DNA from 4 places in the Yersinia aldovae 670-83 genome. Region 4 is predicted to be linked to each of the others. Evidence: predicted binding sites of a transcription regulator. Region 4 holds the regulator's gene; each other region holds the start of a gene.

Region 1 (8,276 bases), 800 kb from region 4:
TTTTGATACCGCCACAGAAGTGGGCGTATTGGGTATTTCCGCCGCCAGTGCAACTCATGGCATGAATTTGTGGTCGATTATGGTATTTCCAATTTTATTTGCTGCGGGCATGGCATTGGTCGACTCACTTGATAATTTTGTGATGATCGGAGCTTATGGTTGGGCTTTCTCCAAACCTGTACGGAAATTGTACTATAACATTACCATCACGGCAGCTTCCGTGATTATTGCTTTCTTTATCGGCGGAATTGAAGTATTGGGATTAATTGCAGATAAAATGAATCTAACTGGAGGGATTTGGACGCCGATTAATAATATTAGTGGAAGCTTAGGCGAGATAGGGTACTGGATCATTGGTATGTTCATATTGTGCTGGTTGATTTCCATAATTAATTATTATGTTCGTGGTTATGATAAATTAAGTATTAATCGTTAATTTACAATTTAATAAAAAGGCGCTTAAATTAACTTAATAAGCACCTTTTTTGTAAGGTCTATATTGACAGGTTACATATGTTTTTTAGCAAAACCTAAGATATCCTGCTTTATTTCAGAGAGTTTGCTTTCAGGTGATTTTTTACAGACTTCGACTACTTTGGGCGTCACTATTGTATCAGTCTCATAAAAATCAACATAATCACCTTTCTTATACTGAGTATCATCATTTAATACCCAATAAACTACCGGAGTAAATGACTTAGGATTCAGATCCAGGAATTCTTTGCAGGTCATATCACTGGGGGTTGTACCGGTTGCTTTAGTCGCGGTGGGAGTTGCTGCAAAAGAAGTTGCAGCAACTGAAAGCAATAAACCAGTCAATGCAATATTACGAAGTGATTTGTAGGACATGCTTATTTCCTTATTTATCTGTTAAATATGATTAGATATTTAAGACACTTAAATTAAGGGTGATAGATATCACTCAAGTCTACGAACACTGGCATTTATGCTATGCCAGAGACCGCTATATTATTAACCAAAAAATCATTAATGCCAACAGTTACCCTGTCATTCCACTTGTTATTGAGTATGGATAACTTTACAAGATGTAAAATTAATATTGCGATTTGGATGCTTGTAAAATTAACGAATTGTCATTTGATTATAATCAAAAACAATTAAATTCATCCATGATCTTTGTGGTTTTTTTATCTATACTTAAGTTACCTATAACAATTTTAGTCACTCTATTGATGAAAATATTACAGGAAATTAAGTCTAAGTTATCGATACCCATTTTCTTGGCTATATTGGTAGCCATTAATGGGTATCTGATTTTAAGCCCCGTACTCTATCGAGCAATCTCTCACTCAACCGATGCAATAAATAATTTCAGCACTTGGAAGGATGCGCTCAGTTTTCTGGAACTATTCGAAATACCACGTTTTATGATCGGTCTGGTATTGATATTTATGGCATTTTCATTATCGATGAAAGTGCGCACGGCATGGTTTTTCTCGGTATTGTTACTGTTTACCATTGTTATTATCAATCTCTATATTCTTAAAGATCATAATAGCCTCACGACGTATTCCAGCATAGTTATGCTGGCTCTACTCTTTTATTGGCGTAAGTTTGATTATTATAGTCTCGGCAGTGCTACGTTCTTTGCTATCGTCAGTATTGCTTCATTGATTGTCTATAGCATGTTGGGCACCCTTTATATCGGTGATCAATTTTCGCCGGTAGTCACTGATTTACCTACGGCCTTTTATTTCGCAATTGTTTGTATGTCGACCGTAGGCTTTGGGGATATTATCCCGCATACCACGCTGGCGCGGATGTTTACGCTTACAGTAATTATTTCTGGTATCACGGTCTTTGCTGCTTCAGTGGCTTCTATTGCTGGGCCAATTATCAGTAATAATATCAAACGGATAGTTAAAGGTAGGATATCTCACGTGGAACGTAAAAATCATTTTATTATTGTCGGTACCAACTCTCTGGCGCTGAATGTATATAACGGTCTGCGTGACCGTGGTGATGATGTCACGGTAGTGTTCGCAGTGGGGGAGCAGCACGATTTTCCTGCCGATGCAGATATTATCGAAGGCGACCCTTCCTCAGTTGCAACATTGAAATTAGCAGGTGCAGCTAAGGCTAAATATATTATTGCGCTATGCAATAGTGATGCTGATAACACCTTCACTATTCTGGCAGCGAAAGAGATTGCTGGTGAGTTCACTAAGACATTGGCATTAGTCAATGAAACTCAGAATATGCAGAAAGTGAAACGAGTTAACCCTGATATGGTGTTCTCATTGCCGTTATTGGGAAGTGAGTTGTTGGTTAGAACCTTGAATGGCGATACTATCAATAATGACCTTATTACTGAAATGTTTTTTGGTAAATGCGTGAAACTGGATTAATTCTGGTATCTGTTACTTGGGTGTATTTATGCTGAACACCCTCATGTCGAGGGTGTTTTATTTTCTATCTCACGACGACGATGTTAATGCCGCTATTATTAGGCCGTTGCCGGGGGATCTTTAGGTTTTTCTTTTGTCCCGACCATTAAACCTAACTCTATAGCAATAAAACCAACAATAAGACTGGTAACCAAATAACAGATTGAGACTAAAACCCCAGTGGGAGTTTTCATCATTTCGACGGCACCAAATACAAAACTGGAGAATGTTGAAAGCCCTCCCATAATTCCTGTGCCTACCATCAGATGCACATATTGGTTGATTTTCCCATTCTTAAAGAAAGAGGTCGCTAACCCCAATAAGAATGCCGCAATTATATTGGCGATGAAAATATCCATTGGAAATCCATCTGTCAGTCTTGGCACTGATAGCATAATAAACTCACGGCACATCGCACCAAAAGCGCCACCGACAAAAACCAGAATAACAAGATTTGGCATGATAACTCTCTCCGATTAATAAATTAGTTTTCTGATTAATAAGCTAACCATGCGCCAAATGCCGCAACTGCCAGACCAACTACTACAGAAATAATCAAATAACCGGCAGCAATGGCTCTGCCTCGTGCGGTAGCAAGTTTTACCGCATCTAATTGCATGCTACTAAAGGTGGTGTAGCCACCTAAAATACCGGTTAACACCGCAGCATTCATTACATCACCGTAGCGATCACGCCAGTCAACACTGAATAGAATACTCAGGTAGCCGATGACAAAAGCCCCCGAAATATTGATAAGAAACGTACCCAGAGGAAAGTTACCTTTATATATCTTTGCGACACTGAGTCCCACCCACCATCGTAAAAGTGAACCTATGCCTCCGCCAAATCCCACCCACATTACGTCGATTGCAGTCATAATAATATCCTTATCGCTATCCATCATAATGGGAATAATTGTAGTATAAATAGATGGGTTAAACGATAATAATATAAGTGTGGGAAGCGCTTCGGTATTATAATTTATTAATTAATAGCCAGCGTCTAACTGTAAGATGGTTATTTAACTGCGGTAAGACCTATTTTCAGCAACTTACCGTTACTCTCATCTGTTAACAGGTAAACATAGCCGTCAGACCCGACGCGGACATCACGGATGCGCTCGCCTCGCTCGCCCAGCAGACGCTCTTCAGCAATCACTTTATCGCCCTCTAATTGCAAACGAATCAACTCTTTTTGTGCCAGTGCGCCAATAAACAGTGAATGTTTCCATGTTGGAAATCTATCTGCATTATAGAATGCCATCCCGCTGATACCAGGCGAGATCTCCCAGTAATAAGCCGGTTGCTCAGTACCGTCCACATAGGCACCCTTGGCCTCAGGGATCGGCAAACCCGAATAATTAACGCCATGTGTCGCCAGTGGCCAGCCATAATTTTTGCCAGCTTGTGGGATATTTATCTCATCACCTCCTTTAGGACCGTGTTCATTTTCCCATATCACACCACTCCACGGGTTCAGCGCCAGCCCCTGCGGATTACGATGACCATAGGACCAGACCTCTGGTCTGGCCGGTGATTTATTCACCAAGGGGTTGTCTGTAGGCACCTTACCATCGAGGGTTAGTCGCACGATTTTACCTTGATGTAGGCTCAGGTTTTGCGCGGTAGGGCGCTGATTATTTTCGCCAAGAGTGATAAACAGATGGTCCTGTTCATCGAAAGCCAGTTTGCCACCAAAATGGTTTCCGGTAGACAATTTCGGCTGCTGACGGAACAACACCTTAAAATTCTCAATGGCGGTATGCTGTGGATTAAGACGGCCATATCCCACAGCTGTGCCTGCTTTACCATCCGAATCAACTTCTGCAAAACTCAGGTATATACGGTGATCTTGAACAAAATTCGGTGATAATGCGACTTCTAGTAGGCCACCTTGTCCGTTGGCATACACTGGCGGCACGCCGATTAGTGGCTCAGACAGTTTCTTTCCTTGTTGCCACAAGCGCAGTTGACCTGATCGCTCAGTGATCAAAATGCCACTGTTATCGGGCAGGAGTGCTAGTGACCAGGGGTGATCTAGCCCATTCTGTAATTCCATTACTGTCAGTACCGGGGCTGCAAGCGTAGACATCGAAACAAACACGCTGAGTAATAATCCTGACAAGCTGTAACCCAGTGTCTTATTCCCAAATATTGTCATCCGCCACTCCATAAATGTGCAATCACCCGTTAACTTTAGAGTATTAAGGGAGAATCAGCTATGCGCTGTTGTCGGCTCACGACGTCTATCGGGTGATGTTCTACATACTGTCGATTAAATAGGGGAGTGATTCCGGCTACCGTTTTCTCTGTTACTTCAAACAGTTGAAAAATTTGCCAAACAGATAAATTTCCCTAACTTATCCCCATCTGAATTTTTATTATTTTTACTGTTAAATGTTCTACATCGAGATCTAAAAATAAAAACTAACCATATGAAATACAAATGATTTAAACTTAATTTGCCAAGCAAAAAAATAACAATTTTGCGATAAGCATCACATCCTAATCGCTGAGAAATGTGAACATCATCAATGTGGAAAGTCAATGAGAGACGATTGTAGTCAGTCGCGAATTACTGTCTTATCTATCAACGCCGTATACTGACGACAACCAGAAACAATGATGGTGGCAAGGCGGCAATGAAACAAAGATAAAGGGAATTTCACCATTGCACTGGCATATTAATCACTTGTGTCTTTTGAACTTCAAAAGGTGTTGGGTATGGAAAAGAAAAAGATTTATCTGTTTTGTTCTGCGGGCATGTCTACCTCGCTACTGGTTTCCAAAATGAAAGTACAAGCAGAGAAGTATGAGGTGCCAGTGATTATCAATGCTTACCCCGAGGCCCTGGCCGCAGAACATGGTGCCCAAGCAGATGTCATCTTGTTAGGACCACAAATCGCTTACATGTTGCCTGAAGTTGCAAAAATGTTCCCCAATAAACCAGTTGAAGTGATCGACGCGCTCCTATACGGCAAAGTCGACGGTCTGGGGGTATTAAAAGCTGCCGTAGCCGCAATAAAAAAAGCAAAACAATAAGGGGTGCACTGTGAGCGCATTTATTAATTCTCTGGAAAGGGTCATCTTGCCTTTTGCTATTAAAATAGGCAGACAGCAACATATTAATGCTATCAAGAATGGGTTTATTCGGCTGATGCCGTTAACCCTGACTGGTGCCATGTTCGTTCTTATCAATAACGTGTTCTTAAGTTTTGGTGAAGGGTCATTTTTCTTCTCAATGGGCGTAAGATTAGACGCTGATACCATAACTATGCTGAATGGTTTTAAAGGAATTGGTGGCAACGTTTATAATGGTACGCTCGGTATTATGTCGTTAATGACGCCATTCTTTATCAGTATGGCTTTGGCTGAAGAGAAGAAAGTTGATCCTCTGGCTGCGGCGTTGCTGGCGATCGCGGCCTTTATGACGGTCACTCCGTACAGCGTGGGTGAAGCCTATGCGGTGGGGGCTAATTGGTTGGGGGGGGCCAATATTATATCCGGTATTATCATTGGCTTGGTGGTAGCAGAGGTCTTTACCTTTATCGTGCGCCGTAACTGGGTCATCCGCCTGCCGGATAGCGTTCCAACCTCTGTTTCCCGTTCATTCTCGGCATTAATTCCCGGATTTATCATTCTTTCCATTATGGGCATATTGGCCTATACCCTCGGATTATACGGCACCAACTTCCACCAGATCATTATGGATACCATCTCGGCTCCGTTATCGAAAATGGGCAGTGTGGTGGGTTGGGTGTATGTCATGTTCTCCTCGCTGCTGTGGTTTTTCGGGATACACGGTGCAATGGCCCTCTCTGCATTGGAAAGTGGCATCATGATGCCATTTGCCTTGGAAAACGTAGCCACTTATACCCAATATGGTTCAGTCGCCGCCGCGATGGCTGCCGGCAAAGAGTTCCATATGTGGGCCAAGCCGTTTGTTGACTCCTATATCTTCTTAGGCGGTACAGGGGCCACACTGGGTTTAGTTATCGCAATCTTTATTGCCTCCCGTCGCGAAGATTATCGTCAGGTAGCAAAATTGGGTGCTCCGGCGAGTATTTTCCAGATTAACGAACCAATCTTATTTGGCTTACCTGTCATTATGAACCCGCTGTTCTTTATACCGTTCATTTTGGTTCAGCCTGTATTAGCGATTATCACTTCAGTGGCTTATTACACTGGCTTTATTCCGCCAATCACCAATATTGCCCCTTGGACCATGCCGGTTGGGTTAGGCGCATTCTTTAATACTAACGGCAGTATTGCCGCGATGTTATTGAGTTTATTCAACTTAGGGATTGCCACACTGATGTATCTGCCGTTCGTGATTATTGCCAATAAAGCGCAGAGCGTGATTGATAATGACGTTGAAAGTGAAGAAGACGTGGCTAATAGCCTGAAATTTTAATGAGTAGCCCTTGTCGTACCGGTGTGGAGGTTGGAATGAAATATCAATTTTCCGATGATTTTTGGTGGGGAAGCGCCACCTCAGCGACGCAATCTGAAGGCGCGTCACTGCGGGACGGTAAAAGCAAAAATATTTTCGATTACTGGTATGAAATTGCACCGCAACGTTTTCATGGTGAAATCGGCCCCGAAACCACCTCCACCTTTTACGATAATTATCAGCAAGATATTTTGCTGTTAAAACAACTTGGGCATAACACCTTCAGAACATCTATTTCCTGGTCTAGATTAATTCCCAGTGGTGATGGCGAGCTTAATCCCCAAGCCGTCACCTTTTATAACGCGGTGATTGATACTTTATTGGCTAATGGAATTACTCCGTTTATTAACCTCTATCATTTTGATATGCCACTGTGTATGCAAGAGAAAGGGGGCTGGGAAAGCCGTACTGTCGTTGACGCATATGCTCGCTATGCTAACCTCTGCTTTACCTTATTCGGTGATCGCGTTAAACATTGGTTTACTTTTAATGAACCGGTAGTGCCGGTTGAAGCCGGATATCTGAATGACCTGCATTATCCGTGTATCGTTGATTTCAGCCGTGCGGTGACGGTGGCTTATCATAGTGTGCTGGCTCACGCCAAAGCGGTAGGAGAGTATCGGAAACTGGAGCAGGGCGGGGCTATCGGTATTATTTTAAATCTTACCCCGACCTATCCGCGCTCAGACAGTGAGCAAGATAGGGCTGCCGCCAACTGTGCTGATCTACTGCTTAACAGAAGTTTTCTTGATCCTGTGACCAAAGGAGCATATCCCGACGAACTGATCGCATTGTTACAGCAATATTCACTGTTACCACAGATTGACCCCGGTGATTGCCAATTGATTGCCAGCGGAACGGTGGATTTGCTCGGTGTTAACTATTACCAGCCCAGACGAGTTCAGGCACTGGACGCCCAGCCGCAGCTAGGGCAAGTGCAAACACCAGAAGATTTATTCAGTTTTTACTCGATGCCGGGGCGGAAAATAAATCCTCATCGTGGTTGGGAAATTTATGAAAAAGGGCTGTACGACATTCTGAAAGACTTGAAAGACAATTATGGCAATATCCCCTGTTATATCTCAGAAAATGGGATGGGAGTTGAAGGGGAAGAGCAGTTTATTACGCCATCTGGCATGATTGATGACCAATATCGCATTGATTTTATTCGCGATCATTTGAAATGGTTACATCGGGCGCTACAGGAGGGCTGCAATTGCAAAGGTTACCATCTCTGGACTTTTATCGATTGCTGGTCGTGGCTTAATGCTTATAAAAATCGCTATGGCTTAGTCCGATTGAATCTCGTCGACCAGACTCGGATACTGAAGAAAAGCGGCTATTGGTTTGCGGATGTGGCCAGGCAAAATGGTTTCAATTAACGGAGAGATAAGATGTTTGATTTAGATTCTATTA
Region 2 (8,276 bases), 1.6 Mb from region 4:
CTGAATTATAAAGATGATCGCGGCAAAGCGGTGCAGTGGCTCAATTCGCTCGGTAACCCATATGCGCTGAGTTTGTATGATGGTGATGGCATGTTGGGATTAGATCTTGGTGTCTATGGCGCACCGGAGACTTTCTTGATCGACGGTCAGGGTATTATCCGTTATCGCCATGCCGGTGATCTCAACGATCGCGTTTGGTTGCAGGAAATTTTGCCGCTGTATAACAAGTATCAGGGGGGCGCATGAGGTTACTTAGCCTGATGTTTGGCTTGATGCTGAGTTGCAGTGTGTTCGCAGCGATCGATACGTATACTTTCAAATCAGAGGCGCAGGAGCAGCAGTATCGTGAACTGACCGAGCAGTTGCGCTGCCCTAAGTGTCAGAACAATAGCATTGCTGATTCTAATGCCATTATTGCTGCGGATATGCGCGCCAAAGTGTATGAACTGCAGCAGCAGGGAAATTCCAAACAGCAAGTTATTGATTATATGGTGGCCCGCTACGGTAATTTCGTAACTTATGAACCCCCCGTGACTGCCGCGACCTTGATTCTCTGGGTCGGCCCGATACTGTTTGTGTTGATGGGGACGACGATAGTGATATTGCGCGCTCGGCGTCGGGTGGAAAAAGAAGCCCCACTTTCAGCGCAAGAGCAGCAGCGGCTACAAGATTTGTTGTCTGAAAAAAACGTACAGGCTGGAAAAAATGGGCCGGTCCGACAAAACCCCACTGACAGGAAACAACCATAATGGCATTTTGGCTAATAGTGATCATTTTGCTGGCGGTCGCGGGTGCCTTATTCGTCATTCCGGCCATGCGACAAAATGCGAATGCCCCAGTAACCACCCGTGATGAGCTAAATAAGGCGATTTATCAGGACCGGTTATCTGAACTGGCAGAAGATGAAGCGCAGGGCGTGGTAGCACAACGGCCTGAGCTGATTAAAGAGCTGCAACAAAACTTGCTGACCGACATCCCACAACCAGAGGGTGCTCAAAGCAGCATCACTCAACTGCCATCGGCTGGCGAAATAGGCCCAATCAACCGTTGGGCATTATTACCCGGTGTGGTGGTTATGGTGGTTGTTGCTGTGGGGTTATATCTGAAAACCGGTGGGTTGGCTCAGGTGCTGGCATGGCATCAGGTTGAGGCGCAAATGCCTGAGTTGCGAGCCAGAGTCGCTAACGAACGGGCTGAACCTTTGACAATGGAAGAGGTGGCACGTTTAGGGCTGGGGCTGCGCACCTCATTGCAGCAGGATACAGGTAACGTCAACGACTGGATGATGCTGGGGCGCGTGGGGATGGCGCTCAACAATGCGACAACCGCAACGCAAGCTTTTGCGAAAGCCTATCAGTTAGCACCCGATAATGAAGAGGTCAGACTCGGCTATGCCGAAGTGCTGACTCGCTCCAATGATCCGCAGGATAATCAGTTAGCTACCCAGATGTTGCGCACAATGGTTGGGCAAAATCATACCAATCTGCGTGCGATGAGCTTATTGGCTTTTAATGCTTTTGAACAGGGTGATTTCAAACAAGCCATTGGTGCGTGGGAAGTTATGCTAAAATTGTTGCCTGCTGGTGATTCTCGCGTCGAAGTGATAAAACGCAGTATTGCGCAAGCCAAATCGCAGGCAGGGCAGGAAACAGCTACACTGGGAATAGAGGTATCATTATCTTCAGATGCCGCCCAAAATTTACCTCGACGGGGAACACTGATTATATCGGTAACCGACGGTACAAATCCGATACCGGTTGCTGTAAAGCGACTGCCGCTGAACCGTTTCCCGCTATCAATTACGCTGGATGATAGCAATGCAATGATGCCTGAGCGTTTGCTCTCATCCTTGCATCAGGTGAAAGTGCGTGCACGTATCTCACTGGATGGCACTGCCAATCCGCAATCTGGCGACTGGTTCGGTGAGAGTATGGTGCAGGACTTTAATGGGGCGGGGCAGTCAGGCAATCAAAAAGTAGGTATTCAACCTATTAGTGTTCAGATAAACAGACAAACCCCTTAAGTGAAAGGGGCTAGCAAGATTTCATGGAGAAGAATATGAACTACCGCCTGACTGGGCTGGCTTTTGCAACCGTGCTATTAGTAGGGTGCGCCAGTAGCTCGCCGGATCACATGGAGCAGGGGCGCTCGGATCCACTCGAAGGTTTTAACCGGGCAATGTTCAATTTTAACTATGAGGTTCTTGATCCTTATATTGTCCGCCCGGTGGCGGTTGTTTGGCGGGATTACGTGCCACAGCCAGCACGTAATGGCACGAGTAACTTCCTCAGCAATCTGGAAGAACCAGCCAGTATGGTGAATAGCTTCCTGGTCGGTGATCCGTATAACGCCATGAAGCACTTCAACCGCTTCTTCCTAAATACCATACTGGGGATGGGGGGGCTTATCGATGTTGCCAGTATGGCTAACCCAAAACTGGCTAAACAAGTTCCTCATCGCTTTGGGAGTACGTTAGGTCATTATAATGTCGGTTACGGCCCTTACGTGGTACTACCGGGTTATGGTAGCTTTACGATCCGTGAGGATGGCGGTAACGCGGTTGATTACGTCTATCCGGTGCTGAGTTATCTGACGTTCTGGATGTCGGCGGGCAAATGGATGGTTGAAGGCATTGAAACCCGGGCGCAGTTGTTGGATTCGGATGGTTTGCTGCGTAACTCATCAGACCCTTATTTGATGATGCGCGAAGCTTACTTCCAACGTAATGACTTCCTGGCGAGCGGTGGCCAATTGAAAGTAGAAGTTAACTCGAATGCTCAAGCTATTCAGAACGATCTGGACAGTATCGATTCAGCCAACTGATATCGCTTCTGACACTAGTCGATAAAAAAGCGCCTTGCGGCGCTTTTTTATCGACATAATCCGAGAAATAATCGGTTATTAGAATGTGTAGTTAAAGTTCACGCCGTACAGCAGTGCAGTACCTTTAGAGTCAAACTCATAGGTTGTTGCGCCCAATGCTGTAGGGGTTTTTTCCTTGATGTGCACGTTCTGGCCGTGCATATAGGAAATACCCACGTCAACAGAGGCATCTTTGTTGAAAGCGTAGGTCGTACCGGCACTGATCCAGAAACGATCTTGGTCTGGAATCGAGATGGTACGGTTATCTGCGGGAACCGGGCTATCATCAAAGGCGATACCGGTACGGAAGGTCCAACTGTCATCGTAATAATAGGTGGTACCCAGCGCAATACGGTAGGCGTCTCTAAAGCCTTCATGCTTTTCAAACAGTGTCTGGCCATTCGTGCCGGTTGCTTTCAGTTCTTGGAACTGGCTCCAACTGGTGTACGCCATGCTGTAGTGAATCGCCCATTGTGGTGCTACTTTGTTATAGCCGGACACTTCCCAGACTTCAGGTAGATTCAGGGTTAGAGCGCCAGGGACTGTTTGACCGCCCAATCCACCGGCTTGGCGAGGTAATTGGTTACTGTAATCGCCATCAAAATCAATTTTCACTTTGGAACGATAGGTGAAGCTATAACGGTTTTCTTTATCAACTTCATACAGAACCCCCGCATTCCAACCATAGCCCCATTTTGTCCCTTCCATACGGGTGACTTCAGTACTGTACGGTAAACGACCGCCACCGGCTTCACCGAGATGACGCACAATCTTGGCATCGGCATAAACCGCATCAAAGCCTAAACCGAAGCTGAAGTTTTCATTCAGACGGTAAGCCGCGCTTAGATTCAGGTTGGCGGTTTTCAGGTCAGTCTCGCCACCCAATGAGCCGGCGACATAGTCATCATTGAATTTGGTCGCCAGGCCGTAGTTTGAGGTACCGGACGCACCAATCGCCCATTGTTCATTTAATGGCATAATAAAGTGGATATTCGGTATCCACTCTGATGGTGCGATATTGTTGGCATTAGTGCTTCTGCCGCTTGGTGACGTCCCGCTGATGTCAACGCTTGGATCAACATAAACGAAGCCGCCAGAGAAAGAAGGGCGATCGAACAAAGTCATTGCGGCGGGGTTGCGGCTACCAACAGATGCGTTGTCGGCAACAGCGCCTTCACCAGAGAAAGAGCGCCCCAAGGCAGCGGCTGAATATTCATTCAACTGAAAGCCGGCCGCAGAAACGTTCGAAGAGATGATTGCCACTGCAGCTGCCAGAGCTGATCGGGTAAACAGGTTTTTCTGGTTCATGACCAAAACCTCATTATTTTAATTAATGTTACATACCGTAACAAGAGAATGCGGGATTGTAGGGTCCGTTTTCGGTCAGACAAAGCAGACCAGTGGCTGAAGTATAGGTCTGACCTGTGTGCGTGTTGCAAGTATGTTTTGTGATTTGTTCAATTTCAATTGCAAAAAATAGACGTAGTTAACAAAAATCTCACAATTTAGCAGCAATTATTACATTATTGATGAGCGAACAAACAATTTTAGTGTGATTTCCGTCACTTAATAGGCTTATAAACAGTAAGTCCTAGTGCCTTAGGCATTGCAGTAGTAAAATAGAGAAAGAGAAAATATTTTTTGCGCCATGTCTGTTTTGTGCGAGTTAATCGGCAATAGGACTTATTTTGAAATGTCCGTTGAGGAGAATTGAAGATGTCAGATGCAAGTATTCGATCAACAAACAATCGCTGTAGCGCTGAAGAAACTGCCGCTTGCTGCTGCGTCGATGTCGGCACGATAATGGACAATACTGACTGCACTGCCGCTTACAGTTGCGTGTTTGATAACCGTGCTGAAGCTGAAACCATGCTGAAATCGTTGAGCGAAAAAGCGCGTGCGGTTGAATCCGATCCTTGTCTGATTGAGCATACGTTGGAAGAGACGGACGGCGGTGTTCGTTTAACCATTGATTTCACTTTTGCTTGCCAGGCAGAAACGATGATTTTCCAGCTTGGGCTGCGTTAAGGTCTAAGCAACCACTTTAAGCAAAAAAGTGAGACAAATAATACCAAGCGCGAAGCTAATTGCTTTGCGTTTTTTTTAATCATTCCTCGCGTGAATTTATTTAGCTAGCTTTATCATCTTAACGTGATGTTATTTTGCCTCACAGAATTCCCCGCCGGTTTTTTTGTTCTGAAAAGTTGCTCCTGCTCCCACTTTCCTGTTCTGTCGGTTTGCCAAATGTAAATGTTTGGTTAACAATGATGGGATCAGGTCAGACCTGTTATTTATTACTCTTTAGTGAAAGCCACTTTTATTTATCAGGAGCGTTTATGAGTAAGCCATTACCGCTAGTGACGCGCCAGGGCGATCGCATTGCAATAGTCAGCGGCCTGCGCACTCCTTTTGCCAAACAGGCAACTGCTTATCATGGCGTACCGGCTGTAGACTTAGGCAAAATGGTCGTAAGCGAATTGATGGCCAGAAGTGGGGTTGCTCCTGAGTTAATCGATCAACTGGTGTTTGGCCAGGTGGTACAAATGCCTGAAGCGCCTAATATTGCCCGCGAAATTGTGTTAGGTACCGGTATGAGTGTTCACACTGACGCATACAGCGTCTCGCGTGCCTGTGCGACCAGCTTTCAGGCGGTAGCCAATGTAGCTGAAAGTATTATTGCCGGTTCAGTGACCGTCGCGATAGCCGGTGGCGCAGATTCTTCATCGGTGTTGCCTATCGGCGTGAGTAAAGCGCTGGCGCGAACCTTGGTCGATGTAAATAAAGCCCGAACTTTATCCCAACGGCTGACATTATTCAGCCGGCTGAAGCTGCGTGATCTGCTGCCGGTCGCTCCAGCAGTAGCAGAATATTCCACCGGTTTACGGATGGGAGACACCGCCGAGCAGATGGCAAAAACCTATGGGATAAGCCGTGAAGATCAAGATGCTTTAGCTCTGCGCTCCCACCAAATGGCGGCACAAGCTTGGCAGCAAGGGTTATTACATGATGAAGTGATGACCGCCTACATTCCGCCGTACCGAGATGCTATTTCTGAAGATAATAATATCCGCAACGATTCTACATTGGCGCAATACGCCAAATTGCGCCCAGCGTTTGATCGCCAACACGGCAGTGTCACTGCGGCGAACAGCACCCCGCTGACGGATGGGGCCGCTGCGGTCATGATGATGAGTGAGTCGAAAGCCAAAGCGTTGGGGCTACAGCCGCTGGGATATCTGCGCAGTTTTGCGTTTTCCGCCATTGATGTCTGGCAGGATATGCTGTTAGGGCCATCTTATGCCACGCCGTTGGCGCTGGATCGTGCCGGTATTACGCTGGCGGACTTGACCCTGATTGATATGCATGAAGCATTCGCGGCACAAACACTGGCAAACTTGAAAATGTTTGCCAGTGATACTTTTGCCCGTGAAAAATTGGGCCGCAATCATGCGATTGGTGAAGTTGATATGAGTAAATTCAACGTCTTGGGTGGCTCAATCGCTTATGGGCATCCTTTCGCCGCAACGGGGGCGCGGATGATTACCCAAACATTAAATGAATTGCGCCGTCGTGGTGGTGGATTAGGGCTAACCACCGCCTGCGCTGCCGGTGGCTTAGGTGCAGCGATGATTCTGGAGGTGGAGTAATGAGCCAGGAAGATATTATCCATAACAGTGATGATGTGCTTATGCCAAAGGCGATAGCGCCAGCGACGTCAGTATTTACCCTCAGTGTGCGGCCAGACAATATTGGTATTATCACCATTGATGTTGTGGGCGAAAAGGTAAATACCTTAAAGGCTGAATTTGCTGAACAAATCACCGAGATATTGCAACAAGCGCAGGCTTTATCCGGATTGCAGGGGCTGGTAATTATATCCGGCAAACCAGACTCATTTGTTGCTGGTGCGGATATCGCCATGATCGCCGCTTGCCATACGGCACAGGATGCTCGGGTATTGGCACAAAAAGGGCAAGCAACGCTGGCACAAATCGCGGCCTTTCCGGTGCCGGTGGTTGCTGCTATCCACGGTGCTTGTTTGGGCGGGGGGCTGGAATTGGCTCTGGCTTGTCATAGCCGAATTTGTTCTCTGGATGATAAAACGGTGCTTGGATTGCCGGAAGTGCAGCTTGGCTTACTTCCCGGTTCGGGGGGAACGCAACGTTTGCCACGTTTGATTGGCGTCAGCAAGGCGCTGGATATGATACTGACCGGCAGGCAGGTTCGCGCGCGTCAGGCACTTAAAATGGGGCTGGTGGATGATATCGTGCCACTGGATATCTTATTGGATGTCGCTATCGCACGCGCCAAGGCTGGCTGGCTTGACCGCCCAACACTGCCGTGGCAAGAGCGTTTGCTCAGTGGCCCGCTGGGTAAGGCAATATTATTTAACGTGGTGCGTAAGAAGACACGGGCGAAGACCAAAGGTCATTATCCTGCAACTGAATACATTATTGATGTGATACGCAAAGGCCTGGATCATGGCGGCCCGAGCGGTTATGAAGCTGAGGCCAGAGCATTTGGTGATTTGGCGATGTCCCCTCAATCTGCCGCATTGCGCAGTTTGTTCTTTGCCACCACCTCGCTGAAAAAAGAGACGGGGGGGGCGGCACAACCTCGTGTTATCCATCGTGTTGGCGTCTTAGGCGGCGGTCTGATGGGTGGCGGTATTGCCAATGTAACCGCTACCCGTGCGGGTTTGCCGGTGCGAATTAAAGATATCAACCCACAGGGGATCAATCTGGCGTTGAAATATACCTGGGATGCGCTGGGTAAACGGGTGCGCAGTAAGAGAATGCGCCCGGCAGAGCGGCAGCGCCAGATGATGCTGATTTCCGGTACTACCGATTATTGTGGTTTTGATAATGTGGATATTGTTGTTGAAGCGGTATTTGAAGATTTAGCATTGAAGCAGCAAATGGTTGCCGATATCGAGCGTGTCGGTGCACCACACACTATTTTTGCCTCCAATACGTCCTCGTTACCCATCAGCCAGATAGCCGCACAAGCGCAGCGGCCAGAGCAGGTCATTGGTCTGCACTACTTTAGCCCGGTAGATAAGATGCCACTGGTAGAGGTTATTCCTCATGAGAAAACCAGTGAAGAAACTATTGCTACTACAGTCGCTTTGGCTCGAAAACAGGGTAAAACAGCCATTGTGGTAGCTGATCGTGCCGGGTTCTATGTAAACCGTATTTTGGCTCCTTATATCAATGAAGCCGCGCGCTGTTTGCTAGACGGCGAGCCTATCGATTCCATCGATAAAGCGTTGGTGGACTTTGGTTTCCCGGTTGGCCCGCTTACGCTGCTTGATGAAGTGGGAATTGATGTCGGGACCAAAATTATGCCTATCTTGGTTGAGCAATTAGGGCCACGTTTTGCAGCTCCGCCCTCTTTTGAGGTGATCTTGAAGG
Region 3 (8,276 bases), 1.3 Mb from region 4:
GTTAATAATTGATGTACTAATATGTTTTCCTCGTAAATTATTTTCTTAACTTAATTCAATCTTCATTTATTCATGGTGGAGTTGAATGCTATCCGGAGTTAGCTTTATGTTGCCCCCTGTTTTACGTACTACACCTATTGCTTTGAGCCTATTATTGGCACTGGGCTTCTCTTCCACATTATCCGCCTCCGTTGCAGATATTCCGACCAACATGTCAATTCAGCAAACTGAAATTGCAAATAGCAATAGTACATCTGAAGCATCGAGACAAATTCATCTGACTCAAAAGGGTTCTCCGTATTACTTTAATACACAACAAAAGCGTCAATTCCTTACACATCCAACGCAATCCAGCGGTTTTTGGGCAAGTAAAGGTGACAGTCTGCGCATTGAGTACCAACATCAGGGGGAAGATATTGATACGTTGCCTGAGCTGTGGATTGTGCCGGTTAATAAAGGTCAGCAAAAGGACTTTGATCGCCAGGTCGTTAAACTACAGCAAGGCATCAATGAGATTGAGGTTCAGAATACTGGCCCCATTTATTTTACAGCAACGAATCAACCCGGTAGCAGTGAGATTACAGTTAATCTGCTAGAGGGCGGCAAGCCAATGCCTCGCTTTATTCTGGATGAAAATACTGTTGAAGACTGGCGGCAACAGTTGGCACAATTTGGTGATGCTCCTTTTGCCGAACTGGTGGGCAAACGCATGATTCTCACCATGCCGCTCGAAGATATGCGTGATAAAGCGAGCGATCCTAAAGGTGTATTGGTGTTGTGGGATCGTATTGTCGACCTCGCAGAAAAACAGTTCGGCCTCAGTAACGAGAGGGCTTTCCCCCATCGCGCAACGCCTTTCCAATACCAGTTTGTCAGCAAGCCAGATAGTACGGGCGGCTATATGTCAGCATCCAATTACTGGCTGGGTTCCAACACTGGCGGTATTGCAGAAGTCATTAATCCCCAAAAATTACAAAGTGATGGCTGGGGACCGTGGCATGAATTGGGCCACCACTATCAAATGCCAGCATGGACTTTTGATAATGATACTGAAACCACGGTAAACCTGACCTCTTTGTATGTTCAGCGAGCGCTGGGAGAAACCTCACGTCTTGAAGCTGAATCACGCTGGGATGCTATCACCGCCTTTTTAAATGAAAGAAGCAAAAACTATGAAGATGGCGACGGATTTGTCCGTTTGGGTATGTTTTGGCAACTGGATTTAGCATTCGGCAAGGACTTCTACCAACGCCTTGGTGATCGTTATCGCACACTTCCGCCAGCAGAATGGCCAAAGAATAACGATGAGAAAAAACAGCGTTTCCTGCTCGAAACCAGCCGAGTTTCTGGTATTAATCTGAAAGCCTTTTTCCATAAATGGGGAATAAAACCGACAAAAGAAACCAGCGCCCAATTAAAGGCAATGAATTTATCTGATTTAAGGACACCTATTTGGGAAAATAGAGACAGTAATGTTGTCCATAGTTACCCGTTAACCCAGCAAAATATTACCGGCGATGTACGAGTGCCTGACACAGTCAATGCGGGGGATATATTCAGCGTATCTGTAGAGGTGACGAATCGCAATGTATCAGCCTTGACCTACCAATGGGATATTCCAAAGGGCATTGACGTTATTGCGGATAATGGCAAAGAAATTACCCTGCGAGCACCACGTAACGTATTACAAAATGCCATGCTGTCCATTCCGGTTACTGTAACGGATAGCAATAATATGGCCATGAGACTGGCCAGTTCGACGCAATTGAAAACCAGTGGTGAAAATAGTTCGCCCCGCGAAGCCTACAATGAACTGATCAAACAGCGCTACCAAGTAGGGGGCGATTTTAATCACTGGAGTGAAGCATCCCGTCAAGGTATCCCAGGTACATTCTATCTATACGATAATCACTACACTGGTACTCGAGATTATTTCCGTTTAAAAACAAAATCATATTGGTATTTCCCTAGTAATCAAACCAGCAATTCATATTGGGAATACTTGGAAAGTTACGATGGCACTCAATATCTAAGCGGTGAAATTATTGAGGAAGCCACGCCAGAAACGGTAGAAAAACCAGTGCAGTGCAGTGTACCATCCTGGCAGCAGAAAGTTTATAACGGACCAACTACTATCAGTAAAGACGGGCGTGTTTACACCAACAAGTGGTGGGTATCCGCCGCAACCGTACCAGGTGATGCCGCAGTAACTGACACCACCAGTAACGGCACCGATGGGAGTAAGGTTTGGAAAGACGATGGAATATGCGATACCACGCTTGAAGATGAGCTGAAAATCCAGTCAAAACCTGTCGCTGCGCAACAGTGTAGCGCGCCATCCTGGCAGCAGAAAGTCTATAGCGCCCCGACGACAGTCAGTAAAGATGGGCGAGTTTATATCAACAAGTGGTGGGTCTCTGCTGAGACTATACCCGGTGATAACGCAGTAACCGACACCACAGGCAACGGCACCGGCTGGAATAAGGTCTGGGAGGATAAAGGAGCCTGCTAAGTACGGCTGAGAAGACATAACAGATAAAGGCAGGGGGAAATCCTGCCTTTAAAAAACTGAGCTGATGCTATCGATGCATCAGCTTTTTATTAAAAATCAATTCAATCAACAACTCATCCGTTTATTACGACTGAATACCCTGGCTACGCAGGTAATCTTCATAATTACCGGTAAAGTCGACTAACTTGTTCGGTGTCATTTCAATCACTCGGGTTGCCAAGGAACTGACAAACTCACGGTCATGGGAAACGAAGATCAACGTGCCTTCGTACATTTCCAATGCCATGTTAAGAGCTTCAATCGATTCCATATCCAAATGGTTGGTTGGCTCATCCATTACCATAATGTTAGGGCGCTGCATCATCAGCTTACCAAACAGCATCCGGCCTTTCTCACCACCAGAAAGTACTTTAACTTTCTTCTTGATATCATCCTGGCTAAACAGCAAACGGCCCAGCACACTGCGCACAGCCTGCTCGTCGTCTTTTTCCTGTTTCCACTGGCTCATCCAGTCAAATACTGTCAGGTCAATTTCAAAATCGCTGGCGTGATCCTGTGCGTAGTAACCGATCTTACTGTTTTCAGACCATTTCACGGTGCCAGAATCCGGCTCGTAATCCCCTACCAGAGTTTTCAGCAAAGTCGATTTACCGATACCATTTGGCCCGAGGATAGCCACTTTCTCACCCACTTCCAGGCGCAGATCCAGTTTTTTAAACAGCGGGCCGTTATCAAAACCTTTGGTCAATAGTTCAACTTCCAGCGCATTACGGAATAGTTTTTTATCCTGATCAAAACGGATAAACGGGTTCTGACGGCTGGACGCTTTCACTTCATCAAGCTGAATTTTATCAATCTGACGGGCGCGTGAAGTCGCCTGCTTGGATTTAGAGGCGTTAGCACTAAAGCGGCTGACGAAAGATTGCAGCTCTGAGATCTGGGCTTTTTTCTTCGCGTTATCAGACAGCAGACGATCACGCGCTTGAGTCGCTGCCGTCATGTATTCGTCATAGTTACCCGGATAAACACGCAATTCGCCATAATCCAGATCCGCCATATGCGTACACACCATATTGAGGAAGTGACGGTCATGGGAAATAATGATCATGGTGCTGCTACGTTCATTCAGCACTTGCTCCAACCAGCGGATAGTATCGATATCCAGGTTGTTGGTTGGTTCGTCGAGTAATAAAATTTCCGGGTCTGAAAACAGGGCCTGCGCCAACAATACACGCAATTTAAAGCCGGGAGCGATTTCGCTCATCAAACCATAGTGTTGTTCAACCGGAATACCGACACCGAGCAGCAATTCACCAGCACGGGCTTCTGCGCTGTACCCATCCATTTCACCGTAGGCAACTTCCAGATCAGCCACTTTATAGCCGTCGGCTTCGCTCATTTCAGCCATCGCGTAGATGCGGTCGCGCTCTTCTTTCACTTCCCACAGTTCGCCGTGACCCATAATAACGGTATCCAGCACTGTGTTGTTTTCAAAGGCGAATTGGTCCTGACGTAACTTACCCAGACGCTCATTCGGATCGAGGAATACGTTACCGCCGCTTGGCACCAGGTCACCACCAAGGATTTTCATGAAGGTGGATTTACCACAACCATTAGCGCCGATCAGGCCATAGCGATTACCGCCACCGAATTTTACTGAAATGTTTTCAAACAGCGGCTTGCTGCCGAATTGCATGGTGATATTGTTAGTACTTAGCACAGCGCTCGCTCTCGATTGGATTACTGAATAGGGATATTCAAGAATATTAGAAAATGTGATTCGGCGCGCATTATGCCACAAGATGGCGAGAGTATCGCCCTCAGTTTTGCACGAAATCTCACCAAGCGGGTAAATACCGGGGCTAGTGGCTATTAAGGTAATGCCAGATACCGATAAAAGGGGCGATATAGCCCCTCAAGTTGATAACGTTATCTGTGTTATCACTGCGCAATACAGTGCAGTGCGCTGCATTTATCCAATAGGAAAGGCCGCAGATAACCCACGGTATTCGACATCGGTAATACCTCTTCACTGAGACAAATATTTAATACGTTACGGATATAGTCGCGCCGCTGTTGAATCCGTTGCCATACTTCGGGGTACTCAGTGGCCAGTTGGTGGCGAAGCTGTTGATCAGCTAATGCAATACCATCCTCGGCACTCACCCCCGCATAACCTTTCACCGAGGGAATAATATCGATTTGGAATATCATCCCGCTGTTAATCTTCTCTTCGGAGCCACTGTAGATAGGCGAACATAGCCACTCTTCATCCGCCACCAGATGGCCTGGATTTAACGACCAATGGTATTGCGATTTTGGGAATACAGACTCAACCAATGCATACATCTCTTTGCCAGACATACCGATTCGGATATTTTCCAGCCAGGCCACGACGGCGGTGTAATAAGGTATCGCGACTTTATCGAGATAATCCTTTTCCGCTGCTGGCAACTCCTCTGCCTGATGGACTGCATAGCCGGTTCTACTGCTTAAGCCGCCTTTAAACCCAGTCGTCAGTGATATTTTATCGCCCTGTTGTACAACCTTATCGCCAGGATACAAATTAGCCTGCTCAAAACGATTACCGGTGGCCGCAATCATGACAACACTAGTGGGTTGCCCTTCTCCCGCCAAATAACTGCCAAGCTGTTTTTCTGTTTTGCCAATATCTACTGCGGCCAAGGCATTGAGGATACAATTGGAGGCTAAATTGGCTCCGTATTCATAATGTGCCAGTTCATTGGCATTATTGGTCATTCTGGCAGCGTTGTCGCAACCAATAAATACGTTTGTCGCATTAATAACCGCTGTTGTGGGTAAAACGGCCTGCTTGATAGCATCCAAAATAAAATGAGGTATATCAAATAGTTGATCGTTACCCTCTAACTTACTGGTAAATAGTTTCCAACCTGCCACACCCACTTTATTAGCTTGCCCAATACCTGTTTCTGCTAATAATTCTGGCAAGGTTTTGCTATTTTCCATCGGTTGGTTAGACAGGGAAAAATAGGGCACATGAATCGCAGTATTATTGATCCTTGCATGTTGAGACAATTTTAAATTTTCATTACCCAACAATAAATAGACGGCCCCTGAAACATGCAGCACCATTACGGCCTCTTCGAATCGGGGGATAAATCCAGTTAGATACTCAAAATTACCACCATGCTCTTTATCGGCATAAACCAATAGGTAATCGATATCGTCACGGAGCATATTATTGATTATTTTTTCTTTGCGAAAAGTGATGGTTTTATCACTCAGTGGAACACAGCAAGCAGTATTAAAGCCCATTGGTGCCACAACCGAGTTCAGTGTTACACGGCGTTTAGCTATCATCTTTTCCATAATAATTATTTCCCTGGTTAATCAGTTTAAAGCCACTTGGCATCACGGGTAAAAGAGATTGTTAGCCAGCGATGAGGCCCAGACTCACCAATTTCTTTAGCGATCTCATCACGTATCTTGTCGAAATAACTCACGCCACGGGTCTCCATTTCCGGTGGAATAACCACATGAATCTCTATAAATAGTCCTCGCCCCATGCGGGTGGCATAGTGGGAATAATCGATAAATTTATATTTTGCCATTAACCGCTCCATTAGCGTTTCAATGGCATTATCCAGTCTATCCGGCGTCATCTGTAACACTTCGCGCACAGCTGCAATCACCGTTTTAATCGGAACAGGTATTAATATCAGTGTTAATAGCGCCAGAACACTAGGATCGGTATAAACAATCAGGTGTTCATACCGGGTGCCCTCCAAACTCCAGGAGATCAGAAACGCCACTAATAAGGCTGCGCTGATGCAGGCTGACATCAACCAGCTTTTGGTATCCAGTGCAATCAACTCAGATTTAACCCGCTTATTTAAACGACGTTGTTTTAAAAAGAGAGTGAAACAGAAAATACTGACAACTAATGCATACACAATCGCCCAGCCCAACTCCAGTTCGCGCCCCCCCTCAAAAATACCTTTGATCGCATTAACAAATGCGTAAAGGCAGAGAAAGGCCAGCAAACTGCCGTTGAAAGCCAATACTAACGGCTCAACATGCCAGAAACCATATTGAAAACGCCGGCTGTGAGGCTGCCCGAGTAATCGTGAAACCAGCAGAGATAAACTGCACATTCCAGCATCCAGTGCAGAGAACATTCCATCGAAAATAATCGACATTGAACCACATACGATACCGAAGACTATCCCCATTGATGCAATAAATAGCGTACAAAAAATTGAACGCCTTAGGATTTGCTGCTCAAGCTTGGTGTCATGCAGCATGGGTGGAACCGACTCACTGAGTATCGTCATGATTACACCTATTTTTATTACAACCCATTGTTTTTAATTACAATCCACCTTGACAAGTGAATCACAATTAGAACAGTGAAGATAAATCAGAGCTGATAATAGTTTGTCATATAATTCTAGTTTTACAAATAAATAGCACAATAAGTCCTTAGCCATATCCTGTGTTAATCTATTGTTTTCACTTATTTAAAATATGATGTTTTTGTCATCAATGATATTATATCGCCTACTACACTTTGGTATATTAATTTAGTCTGTCATTTTCATCTTTATCTTAAGGCTATTTCCTGAAAGTTCCTTATACTTAATTTTAGTAATGGCGTTATTTAAGCATCGCCGTATAAACCATTAGCCAATGGCTAAACTACCGAAAAGTACTATTCGTAAAAACGTTATTTCTGCATAAGGTTATCTTTATATAACGCTATTTTTACATCAAGATAGTATCCGTAACTGCAAGTATGCTGAGGATGATATGGCGAAGAAATTTAATATTTTGCTGGTACATGGCGCTTGGGCTGATGGCTCGCAATGGCGTCATATCATTCCTGATTTACATGCCCAGGGCCACCGGGTTATTGCGATCCAAAATCCCTTAACATCGCTGGCATACGATGTAGAACGTGCTATAAAGATTACCGCTGCGTTATATGGCCCTACACTTTTAGTCGGTCACTCCTATGGTGGCATGGTGATTACACAGGTCGGCCACCTACAGAATGTAGTCGGCATGGTTTATCTTTCGGCCTTTGCCCCCGATGCCGGTGAAAGTTTGTCCAGTACTTTCGCATTACGTAAACCGCCCATTGGCGCAGCTTCTATTCGCCCTGATGATAATGGTTTTCTGTGGATTGATACTGACAAGTACCATGAAAATATGTGTCATGACATCGATAAAAACGAAGCATTGGTCATGGCGTTGACACAAAAACCGCTCGCCGCCCGTGTGTTTACAGATAAGTCAGCTCAACCGGCTTGGCGGATTAAACCTTGTTGGTATCAGATATCGACAGAAGACCGAATGTTGCCGGTCGAGACACAACGCGAATTAGCAGAACGAATTCAGGCACAAAAAGTTGTTGAATTGCCTTCGAGTCACCTTGCCTTAGTCTCCCACCCTCAGCAGGTACTCGCACTGATTGACGATGCGATAAAAACGGTCGGATGATGCGTATAATTGTGACAAACGCGGGCAAAGCAATATACCCGCGCAATAATATCATCAGTAACTCACACCAAACCCGACATAGTCTGGATCAGGGTTCATCCAATCATCATTAGTGCAATGGCGGGTGCGATGGCATGATAATGCCCGCTGTGCGCTGGTTCGCTGATCGCCATAAACACTGAATTTTGCTTTGCGAGGTTCTGAGTTGCCTTGCTCAGGAAACCATGTGCCACCGCATCCGGTTAGCAGTAATGCCAGCAACCCTATTGTGCCGTACCTC
Region 4 (8,276 bases):
GCGCCCATAGCTCGCAGGAACTCCGGTGGCCAAGGCGCTTCCTTGATATTGTTCATGGTCAGTGAGGCACCATCACACAGCATATTCAGCACCTCGGCGGTGACATCTTTACCCTGCTGTAACACCTCATGCACCCATACCATATGGTTCAGCCCGGCAAAGCGCAGTTGGATATCTTCATAAGGCGCTTTTAGCAAATTAGCTATCATATGATGCATACTGATTGGGACATTACACAAACCAATGATTTTTGCTTTACTATAACGAGAAACGGCTTCGGTGACGATTCCGGCCGGATTAGTGAAGTTGATAATCCAGGCATCCGGTGCCAGTCGTTCGACTTTCGACGCGATATCCAGCATCACTGGAATAGTGCGCAGTGCTTTGGCAAAACCCCCCACCCCGGTTGTTTCCTGACCCAGCAGGTTGTATTTCAGCCCCAAGCGCTCATCTGCCGCTCGTGCGGGTAACTGCCCAACCCGGAACTGCGTCAGCACAAAGCTGGCCCCTTCAATGGCGCTATCCAGCGAGAAGTGAACGCTGACATTAACGTGTTCCAGCCCGTGGCGTGCCAGCATCCGGCGGGTGAGTGCGGCAATAATCTCTACTTTTTGACGGCCCAGTTCTACATCAGCCAGTGCCAATTCAGTGACCGGCAACTCATTGATCCGTTGAATCAGTCCATCAACCAACTCCGGTGTATAGCTACTGCCGCCACCAATAATGGCAATTTTAAAGGTTTTCATAACGTGGCCTCAAAAGGGATTAATTTAAAATGAGAGCGCTCTCATTTGAGGGAGATTAACGAATGGTCAAAAACAAAATGCGATATTACTCACAAAAGCGGCAGTTTGGACGTCGGGGGATCAGCAAGACGTGATCCTGATTGCAGAATTCCACTGTTGCCTGGGATTGGGTGAATGCGTTAATTTGTCTAATGGGCGGTCTTGGGGCGGTTAATCGCCCGATATTATAAGATTTCGGTGAAAATGCGCATTCTGTTACGTAAATATCGGTAAATGGGTGGCATTGCGACGATCAGCTCTCTAGAATCAAAGCGCTTTTCCGTTGTTCGCATCCCACAGAAAGGAACCGTTAATGTTCAAACGTACTCTAGTGACCTTCATTGCAATTTGTTCCCTCAGCGCCGTGGCACCTGCTGCTTTAGCTGCCAGTGAGCCTCATGTGTTGTTAACGACATCGGTTGGGAATATTGAGTTGGAACTCAATAGCCAGAAGGCCCCGGTTTCGACCCAGAATTTCGTTGATTATGTTAACAACGGTTATTACAACAACACTATTTTCCACCGTGTTATTCCAGGTTTTATGGTGCAGGGCGGCGGATTTACGGCTGACTTCAAACAAAAAACGGCTAAAACACCAATCAAAAATGAAGCGGATAATGGCCTACGTAACCTGCGCGGCACCATCTCGATGGCCCGCACCGCCGATAAAGACAGCGCCACCAGCCAGTTTTTCCTGAACGTGGCAGACAATGCTTTCCTCGATCACGGTCAGCGTGACTTCGGTTATGCCGTGTTCGGTAAAGTGGTTAAAGGGATGGATGTGGTAGAGAAAATTTCTCAGGTTCAGACCGAAAACGTTGGCCCGTACCAGAATGTGCCGGTTAAGCCGATCACCATCCTGTCAGCGAAAGTTTTACCTTAATTACCCAGACCAGCCTTCAATCCCCTGAAGGCTGGTTCCCTTATTGCTTAAATCCTGTTCCTGCCAGAAATTAATCCGTTTGTCCCAACCGCGTGCTTATAATCAAGTATCTGTCTCAGTTTGGGGTAACGGTTTATGAGCGAAACATTACTTATCGCGAAGGCGCAGCCCGTACAGGATTTAGTGATTTTATCGGCACTGGCTAACCGACATGGCCTGATTACTGGTGCGACCGGCACGGGTAAAACGGTCACCTTACAAAAGATGGCCGAGCAATTCTCCCGCATTGGCGTGCCGGTATTTCTGGCGGATGTGAAAGGAGATTTATCCGGCATCGGTGCGGCAGGAGTTGGGTCGGAGAAGCTGCAAACACGACTGGCGGCCATTGGGGTGACTGACTGGCAGCCACAAGCATGTCCGATTGTGCCGTGGGATATTTTCGCTGAGAAGGGTCACCCGATCCGAGCCACCATTTCTGATCTTGGCCCGCTGCTGCTGGGGCGTCTGCTTGATCTAAATGACGTGCAAAGCGGCGTGTTGCAGTTGGTGTTCAAAATCGCCGATGACAACAACCTGCTGCTGCTCGATATGAAAGACTTGCGGGCGATCGTTCAGTATGTCGGGGACAATGCCAAGCAGTTCCGCACACAATACGGCAATATCACCCCCGCCTCGATAGGTGCTATCCAGCGCGGTCTGCTGCAATTGGAACAGCAGGGCGCAAATCAGTTCTTCGGTGAGCCGATGTTGGATATCCATGATTTAATGCAAACCGATAGTCATGGGCAAGGTGTTATCAACTTACTGGCAGCGGATCGATTAATTAATCAGCCAAAACTGTACGCCGTTTTTTTACTGTGGCTGCTGGCTGAATTATTCGAACAATTGCCAGAAGTGGGCGATATGGATAAACCTAAGCTGGTCTTTTTCTTTGATGAAGCCCATTTGCTGTTCAATGATGCGCCGGCGGCGCTGGTGGATAAAGTCGAGCAAGTGGTACGACTGATTCGCTCAAAAGGGGTCGGTATCTATTTCGTGACACAAAACCCGTTAGATATTCCGGATAATATTCTCGGCCAATTGGGTAATCGGGTGCAACACGCGCTGCGTGCTTTTACTCCACGGGATCAAAAAGCGGTTAAAGCGGCGGCCCAAACCATGCGCGCGAACCCGGCTTTCAGCGCCGAACAGGTAATTACCGAGTTGGGTGTGGGTGAAGCGTTGATCTCTTTTCTCGATGAGAAAGGGCGGCCGAATGTGGTTGAACGCGCTATGGTTATCGCTCCACAATCGAAAATGGGCGCATTGGATGCTGCGGCACGTAATCATGCCATCAATCATTCACCGCTGTATGGCCGCTATGAAGAGATGGTGGATCGCGAGTCGGCTTACGAGAAATTATCCGCAGGTGGCTCTTCCACCTTGGGCGATGCGGCTCCGGGCGGCGCGACAGCACCGCAGCAGCCTGAAACTCAGGGCGGCGGTTTAATGGATGGGCTGAATGATTTACTGTTTGGCTCCACTGGCCCACGGGGTGGCAAGCGGGATGGTATTGTCCAGACTGCGGCCAAAAGCATGGCGCGGGATTTGGGGCGGCAAATTTTGCGCGGCGTACTGGGTTCGATTACTGGTGGGCGCAAGCGTTAACTTGATTCTTGGATATGAAATGCTGTTATTGATCGACAATTACGATTCATTTACCTACAACCTGTACCAGTATTTTTGTGAACTGGGTGCCGAAGTGGTGGTTAAGCGAAATGATGAACTGCAACTGGCTGATATTGAAAGATTAGCGCCATCCCATCTGGTTATCTCCCCCGGCCCTTGCACGCCGAATGAGGCTGGGATTTCTTTAGCGGCCATCCGCCATTTTGCGGATAAATTACCCATTCTTGGTGTTTGCCTCGGCCATCAGGCGCTGGGGCAGGCATTTGGCGCGCGCGTAGTGCGGGCCAGGCAGGTGATGCACGGTAAAACCAGCGCTATTTGTCATCGTGGGCAGGGGGTGTTCCGTGGTCTTAATCTGCCGCTAACGGTTACCCGCTATCACTCTCTGGTGATTGCCGCTGACTCACTGCCCGACTGCTTTGAGCTGACGGCATGGACGGAACAAGACGGTGTGATGGATGAAATCATGGGGGTTCGCCATCGCACCTTGCCGTTGGAGGGAGTGCAGTTCCATCCCGAAAGTATTCTTAGCGAGCAAGGCCATCAATTATTAGATAATTTCCTTAAAAATTAAAATGTTAGGTTGATTTCACTAATAAAATGATCTTTTTGTTTGCTTGATTATGACTTTTTATGCATATTTTGTGATTATATTTTCATGCGCCAGCAATTGGCAGCTTAATGGTTTATCACGGTGGATAGCGCAATGACAGATAAATTAGCAGTAACTCGCAGTACATTCGATCAAGTTATTTTGCCTGTTTATGCGCCGGCGCAGTTCATTCCGGTCAAGGGAAAGGGCAGCCGAGTGTGGGACCAGCAAGGTGCTGAATATATTGATTTTGCTGGCGGAATTGCGGTTACTGCGCTGGGGCATTGTCATCCGGCGCTGGTTGCCGCACTGCATCAACAAGGTGAAATGTTATGGCATACCAGCAACGTATTCACCAACGAACCGGCCCTGCGTTTGGCGCAAAAATTGATTGCTGCCACCTTTGCGGATCGGGTGTTTTTCGCTAACTCTGGCGGTGAAGCAAATGAGGCAGCGTTTAAGTTAGCTCGCCATTACGCCATTGAGCGCTACAGCCCGTATAAAACCAAAATTATTGCTTTCCACAATGCGTTTCATGGCCGCACCCTGTTTACCGTATCGGTTGGCGGCCAGCCGAAATATTCCGATGGTTTTGGCCCAAAACCTGCCGATATCGTCCATGTGCCGTTTAATGATTTGGCGGCGGTGAAAGCCGTTATGGACGATCATACCTGCGCGGTGGTACTTGAGCCAATTCAGGGCGAAGGCGGCATTACCTCGGCGAATCCTGAATTCCTGCAAGGTGTGCGCGATTTGTGCGATCAATATAAGGCGCTATTGGTCTTTGACGAAGTGCAAAGCGGCATGGGGCGTAGCGGTAAGCTGTTTACTTATATGCACTATGGTGTGACCCCTGACATTCTGACCACCGCGAAAGCCTTAGGCGGCGGCTTCCCTATCAGTGCGATGCTGACCACCGCAGAGATTGCCTCAGTAATGGCTGTCGGCACTCACGGCACAACCTACGGCGGCAATCCTCTGGCTTGTGCCGTTGCTGAGGCAGCGCTGGATGTGATTAATACCCCTGAGGTACTTAATGGTATAGAACAGCGCCACGGTCTGTTTGTGCAGGCTCTGCATGATATCAACAGCAAGTATCAGCTCTTCAGTGACATCCGTGGCATGGGGTTGTTAATTGGCGCAGAGCTAACAGCGCAATACCGTGGTCGGGCGCGGGAGTTTTTAAACGCCGCTGCGGCCAATGGTTTGATGATCCTCAATGCCGGGCCGGATGTGCTGCGGTTCGCGCCATCGTTGGTTATTGACGTGGAAGATATTAAGCAAGGAATGGTGCGGTTGGAAAAAGCGATTGCTGGCTTGATAAAAGGCTAGACAACATAATTGAGAAGCTTTTTGCCGCTTGCCGAGGAAAAGCCTAACGCTGCCGTTGGACAGGGAACCCATGTTTGGCGGAGTGCATAATTAACATCAGGTTTATAAATAATTTCAGAATGATAAATAAGCTGTTGCCAATTCATGCTGGCCTCAGGAATTTATGATTCACAACATGACAGAAAAAACCGGTGCCGATAGTCTCCGCACCGGTTTTATGGGAATTAACGAGTGCCGTAAACGACGATCGTTTTACCGTGCGCGGAGATCAGGTTTTGATCTTCGAGCATTTTTAGTATCCGCCCCACAGTTTCGCGGGAGCAGCCAACTATTTGACCAATTTCCTGGCGGGTAATTTTAATCTGCATCCCATCTGGGTGGGTCATGGCATCAGGTTGTTTTGCCAGATTAAGCAGTGTTTGTGCAATGCGCCCCGTTACATCAAGGAAAGCGAGGTTACCCACTTTCTCAGACGTTATCTGTAAGCGATTCGCCATTTGTGAAGACAGGCGCATCAAGATATCTGGATTAACCTGAATCAATTGACGGAATTTTTTGTAAGAAATTTCAGCCACTTCACAGGCGGTTTTTGCTCTAACCCAGGCACTACGTTCTTGGCCTTCTTCAAATAATCCAAGCTCGCCGATGAAATCTCCCTGATTCAGATAGGAGAGAATCATCTCTTTACCTTCTTCATCTTTGATAAGCACCGCAACGGAGCCTTTCACGATGTAGTAAAGCGTTTCGGCCTTTTCACCTTGGTGAATTAGCGTACTTTTCGATGGATATTTGTGGATATGGCAATGAGACAGGAACCATTCGAGAGTCGGGTCTGTTTGTGGCTTGCCGAGAACCATTCGCTGTTATCCTCTGTTGTTATCGCTGCCTAACTTAACAGGGCTCAGAGTTCCCTGTACGGCGTGCTTATAAAATACACGTTCTTTATATCCGACAACTTAGAATCTATCGGGTATAGCATATTAATTTGCTCAACTGCCGAAAGGTATAGCCAAGATACGTACCGGATAGAAACCCTTCACTGAGTATTGGAAGCTACCCTATTTAATGCTAGAAGCATCACTTTCGATCCTGTTTGTAGCACAGGATGAGGCCAGTGTCTTGTGTTGTATCGCTTCAGCATGATGAACATCGGGTTACATTGCCAGTTTATAAATGAAAGGGTAGTCTGAAGCGGAAAATTTAACCGGGAGTATGCGTTATGCAGGCACGAGTAAAGTGGGTTGAGGGGCTGACATTTTTAGGTGAATCCGCATCTGGTCATCAGGTTTTGATGGATGGGAATGCGGGAGACAAAGCACCCAGTCCGATGGAAATGTTGTTGATGTCAGCCGGTGGCTGTAGTGCAATTGATGTCGTTTCTATCTTACAGAAAGGGCGTAACGATGTGCGCGATTGTGAGGTCAAATTAACCTCGGAGCGTCGGGAAGAAGCACCACGGTTGTTTACGCACATCAACTTGCATTTTATCGTCAGCGGTAAAGGCCTGACGGATAATATCGTTAAGCGTGCGGTTGAGCTTTCGGCTGAGAAGTATTGCTCGGTTTCTTTAATGCTGGGGAAGGCCGCAACCATTACCCACAGTTTTGAAATTCGTGACATCGCGTAAAAGTGCTGACCCATAACCTTGCTGAATAGGTTATGGGTTTATTCTTTAATCAGTTGCCTATCTTCTTACCTTCCAGTAGTTGCTGCACCAACGGCGCCATAATCAGCTCCATCGCCAGCCCCATCTTCCCGCCCGGCACGACCAATGTATTGATATTGGAGATAAATGAGCCTTGCAGCATCGCCAGCAAGTAAGGGAAATCGATTTGATCCAACCCACGAAAGTGAATAACAACAAAACTTTCATCCAGTGACGGAATAGCTTTGGCAGCAAAGGGGTTAGAGGTATCAACCGTCGGAACGCGTTGGAAGTTAATATGGGTGCGTGAGAACTGTGGCGTAATGTAGTTGATGTAATCATCCATCGACCGCACCACCGAATCCATCACCGCCTCACGGGAATGGCCGCGCTCTCCGGTATCGCGCACCAGTTTTTGAATCCACTCCAAATTGACTATCGGTACTACGCCAACCAATAAATCAACGTGCTTTGCGACATCATGATGTTCAGTGACAACACCGCCATGCAGCCCTTCGTAAAACAAAACATCGGTGGGCTGCGGCAGTGCCTCCCACGGAGTAAACGTGCCGGGGATCTGGTTGTAAGGCACGGCTTCATCATAGGTATGGAGATATTTACGTGAGCGCCCGGTGCCGCTTTTGCCGTACTCCTCCACACTCTGCTCCAACTGACCAAAGTCATTGGCTTCCGGGCCAAAATAGCTGATATGCCGGCCTTGATCCCGCGCCTTACGGATTGCGGCATCCATCTCCGGGCGGGTATAGCGATGGAAACTGTCCCCTTCAATCTGCGCCGCACTGATGTTTAACTGCTGAAAAATTTTGCGAAACGCCAGGCTGGTGGTGGTTGTCCCTGCGCCACTGGAGCCTGTAACGGCGATAACCGGATGTTTAGTTGACATAGTAGCTGTAACTCCGTGGGGTAAGATCCTCAAGGGCGGCGGTTGCCATTGGCGTTTTTTTGTCGCGAATGATTATTTTTAGGGCAAAGCGGCGGGCTTGTCATCTTGTTTCATTGTGGTTTTTATCGAATCAAGTAATGAAAAGACACAAATTACTGCTGCTCTTCAGCTCCGGCACGGAACGAACCCCGTGACATGATATTGATAGTTTCATGCAATTCTGACCACACTAATACCGCCTCGCCGCTGACTAACTGACGGCGCACATCGTCAACTTTTTGCGCCAGAGAGCGTTCATGTTCGCCGTAATCGGTGCCTTCACGTAATACGAACGCTTCGAGCAAATTATCCAAAGTTTCACTGTCGACTTGCTGCCAGGGCACTATCATTACTGTTGCTCCAAATAGGGGGAAAGCCAGGCTGGGATGCGTTGTTCCAACCACATTTGTGGATGTTTTAGCGAACCG

Evidence for each region. The regulator CRP, encoded in region 4, controls carbon source genes, mostly activating them, when cyclic AMP is high. The targets are predictions, from matches to a motif close to ATGTGANNNNNNTCACAT.
Region 1: AT01_RS17000 (PTS sugar transporter subunit IIB) is a predicted target of CRP. The motif match lies at 4,894-4,911, and genes of this name have one in related genera.
Region 2: AT01_RS06125 (YfcZ/YiiS family protein) is a predicted target of CRP. The motif match lies at 4,413-4,430, and genes of this name have one in related genera.
Region 3: AT01_RS19270 (ABC-F family ATPase) is a predicted target of CRP. The motif match lies at 4,286-4,303, and genes of this name have one in related genera.

Annotation. Positions count from the first base shown of each region.
Region 1 is NZ_CP009781.1:3,779,902-3,788,177, forward strand. It holds gene AT01_RS16970 (HoxN/HupN/NixA family nickel/cobalt transporter) at 1-436, shown strand, start outside; gene hdeB (acid-activated periplasmic chaperone HdeB) at 508-849, opposite strand; gene kch (voltage-gated potassium channel protein) at 1,194-2,369, shown strand; gene crcB (fluoride efflux transporter CrcB) at 2,468-2,869, opposite strand; gene crcB (fluoride efflux transporter CrcB) at 2,905-3,285, opposite strand; gene AT01_RS16995 (PQQ-dependent sugar dehydrogenase) at 3,426-4,568, opposite strand; gene AT01_RS17000 (PTS sugar transporter subunit IIB) at 5,132-5,449, shown strand; gene chbC (PTS N,N'-diacetylchitobiose transporter subunit IIC) at 5,460-6,821, shown strand; gene AT01_RS17010 (glycoside hydrolase family 1 protein) at 6,857-8,242, shown strand; gene chbA (PTS N,N'-diacetylchitobiose transporter subunit IIA) at 8,255-8,276, shown strand, end outside.
Region 2 is NZ_CP009781.1:1,331,672-1,339,947, reverse strand. It holds gene AT01_RS06150 (DsbE family thiol:disulfide interchange protein) at 1-246, shown strand, start outside; gene AT01_RS06145 (cytochrome c-type biogenesis protein) at 243-749, shown strand; gene ccmI (c-type cytochrome biogenesis protein CcmI) at 749-2,023, shown strand; gene mlaA (phospholipid-binding lipoprotein MlaA) at 2,059-2,823, shown strand; gene fadL (long-chain fatty acid transporter FadL) at 2,902-4,170, opposite strand; gene AT01_RS06125 (YfcZ/YiiS family protein) at 4,579-4,890, shown strand; gene fadI (acetyl-CoA C-acyltransferase FadI) at 5,199-6,509, shown strand; gene fadJ (fatty acid oxidation complex subunit alpha FadJ) at 6,509-8,276, shown strand, end outside.
Region 3 is NZ_CP009781.1:4,273,491-4,281,766, reverse strand. It holds gene AT01_RS19275 (M60 family metallopeptidase) at 107-2,512, shown strand; gene AT01_RS19270 (ABC-F family ATPase) at 2,637-4,232, opposite strand; gene AT01_RS19265 (M24 family metallopeptidase) at 4,454-5,809, opposite strand; gene AT01_RS19260 (cation diffusion facilitator family transporter) at 5,890-6,828, opposite strand; gene AT01_RS19255 (alpha/beta fold hydrolase) at 7,304-7,996, shown strand; gene AT01_RS19250 (hypothetical protein) at 8,051-8,276, opposite strand, start outside.
Region 4 is NZ_CP009781.1:2,974,949-2,983,224, forward strand. It holds gene AT01_RS13375 (6-phospho-beta-glucosidase) at 1-746, opposite strand, end outside; gene ppiA (peptidylprolyl isomerase A) at 1,099-1,668, shown strand; gene AT01_RS13385 (helicase HerA-like domain-containing protein) at 1,804-3,315, shown strand; gene AT01_RS13390 (aminodeoxychorismate synthase component II) at 3,335-3,910, shown strand; gene argD (bifunctional acetylornithine/succinyldiaminopimelate transaminase) at 4,043-5,260, shown strand; partial or broken gene AT01_RS22600 (hypothetical protein) at 5,302-5,406, opposite strand; gene crp (cAMP-activated global transcriptional regulator CRP) at 5,485-6,117, opposite strand; gene AT01_RS13405 (OsmC family protein) at 6,480-6,887, shown strand; gene AT01_RS13410 (phosphoribulokinase) at 6,937-7,809, opposite strand; gene AT01_RS13415 (YheU family protein) at 7,962-8,198, opposite strand; gene AT01_RS13420 (hydrolase) at 8,198-8,276, opposite strand, start outside.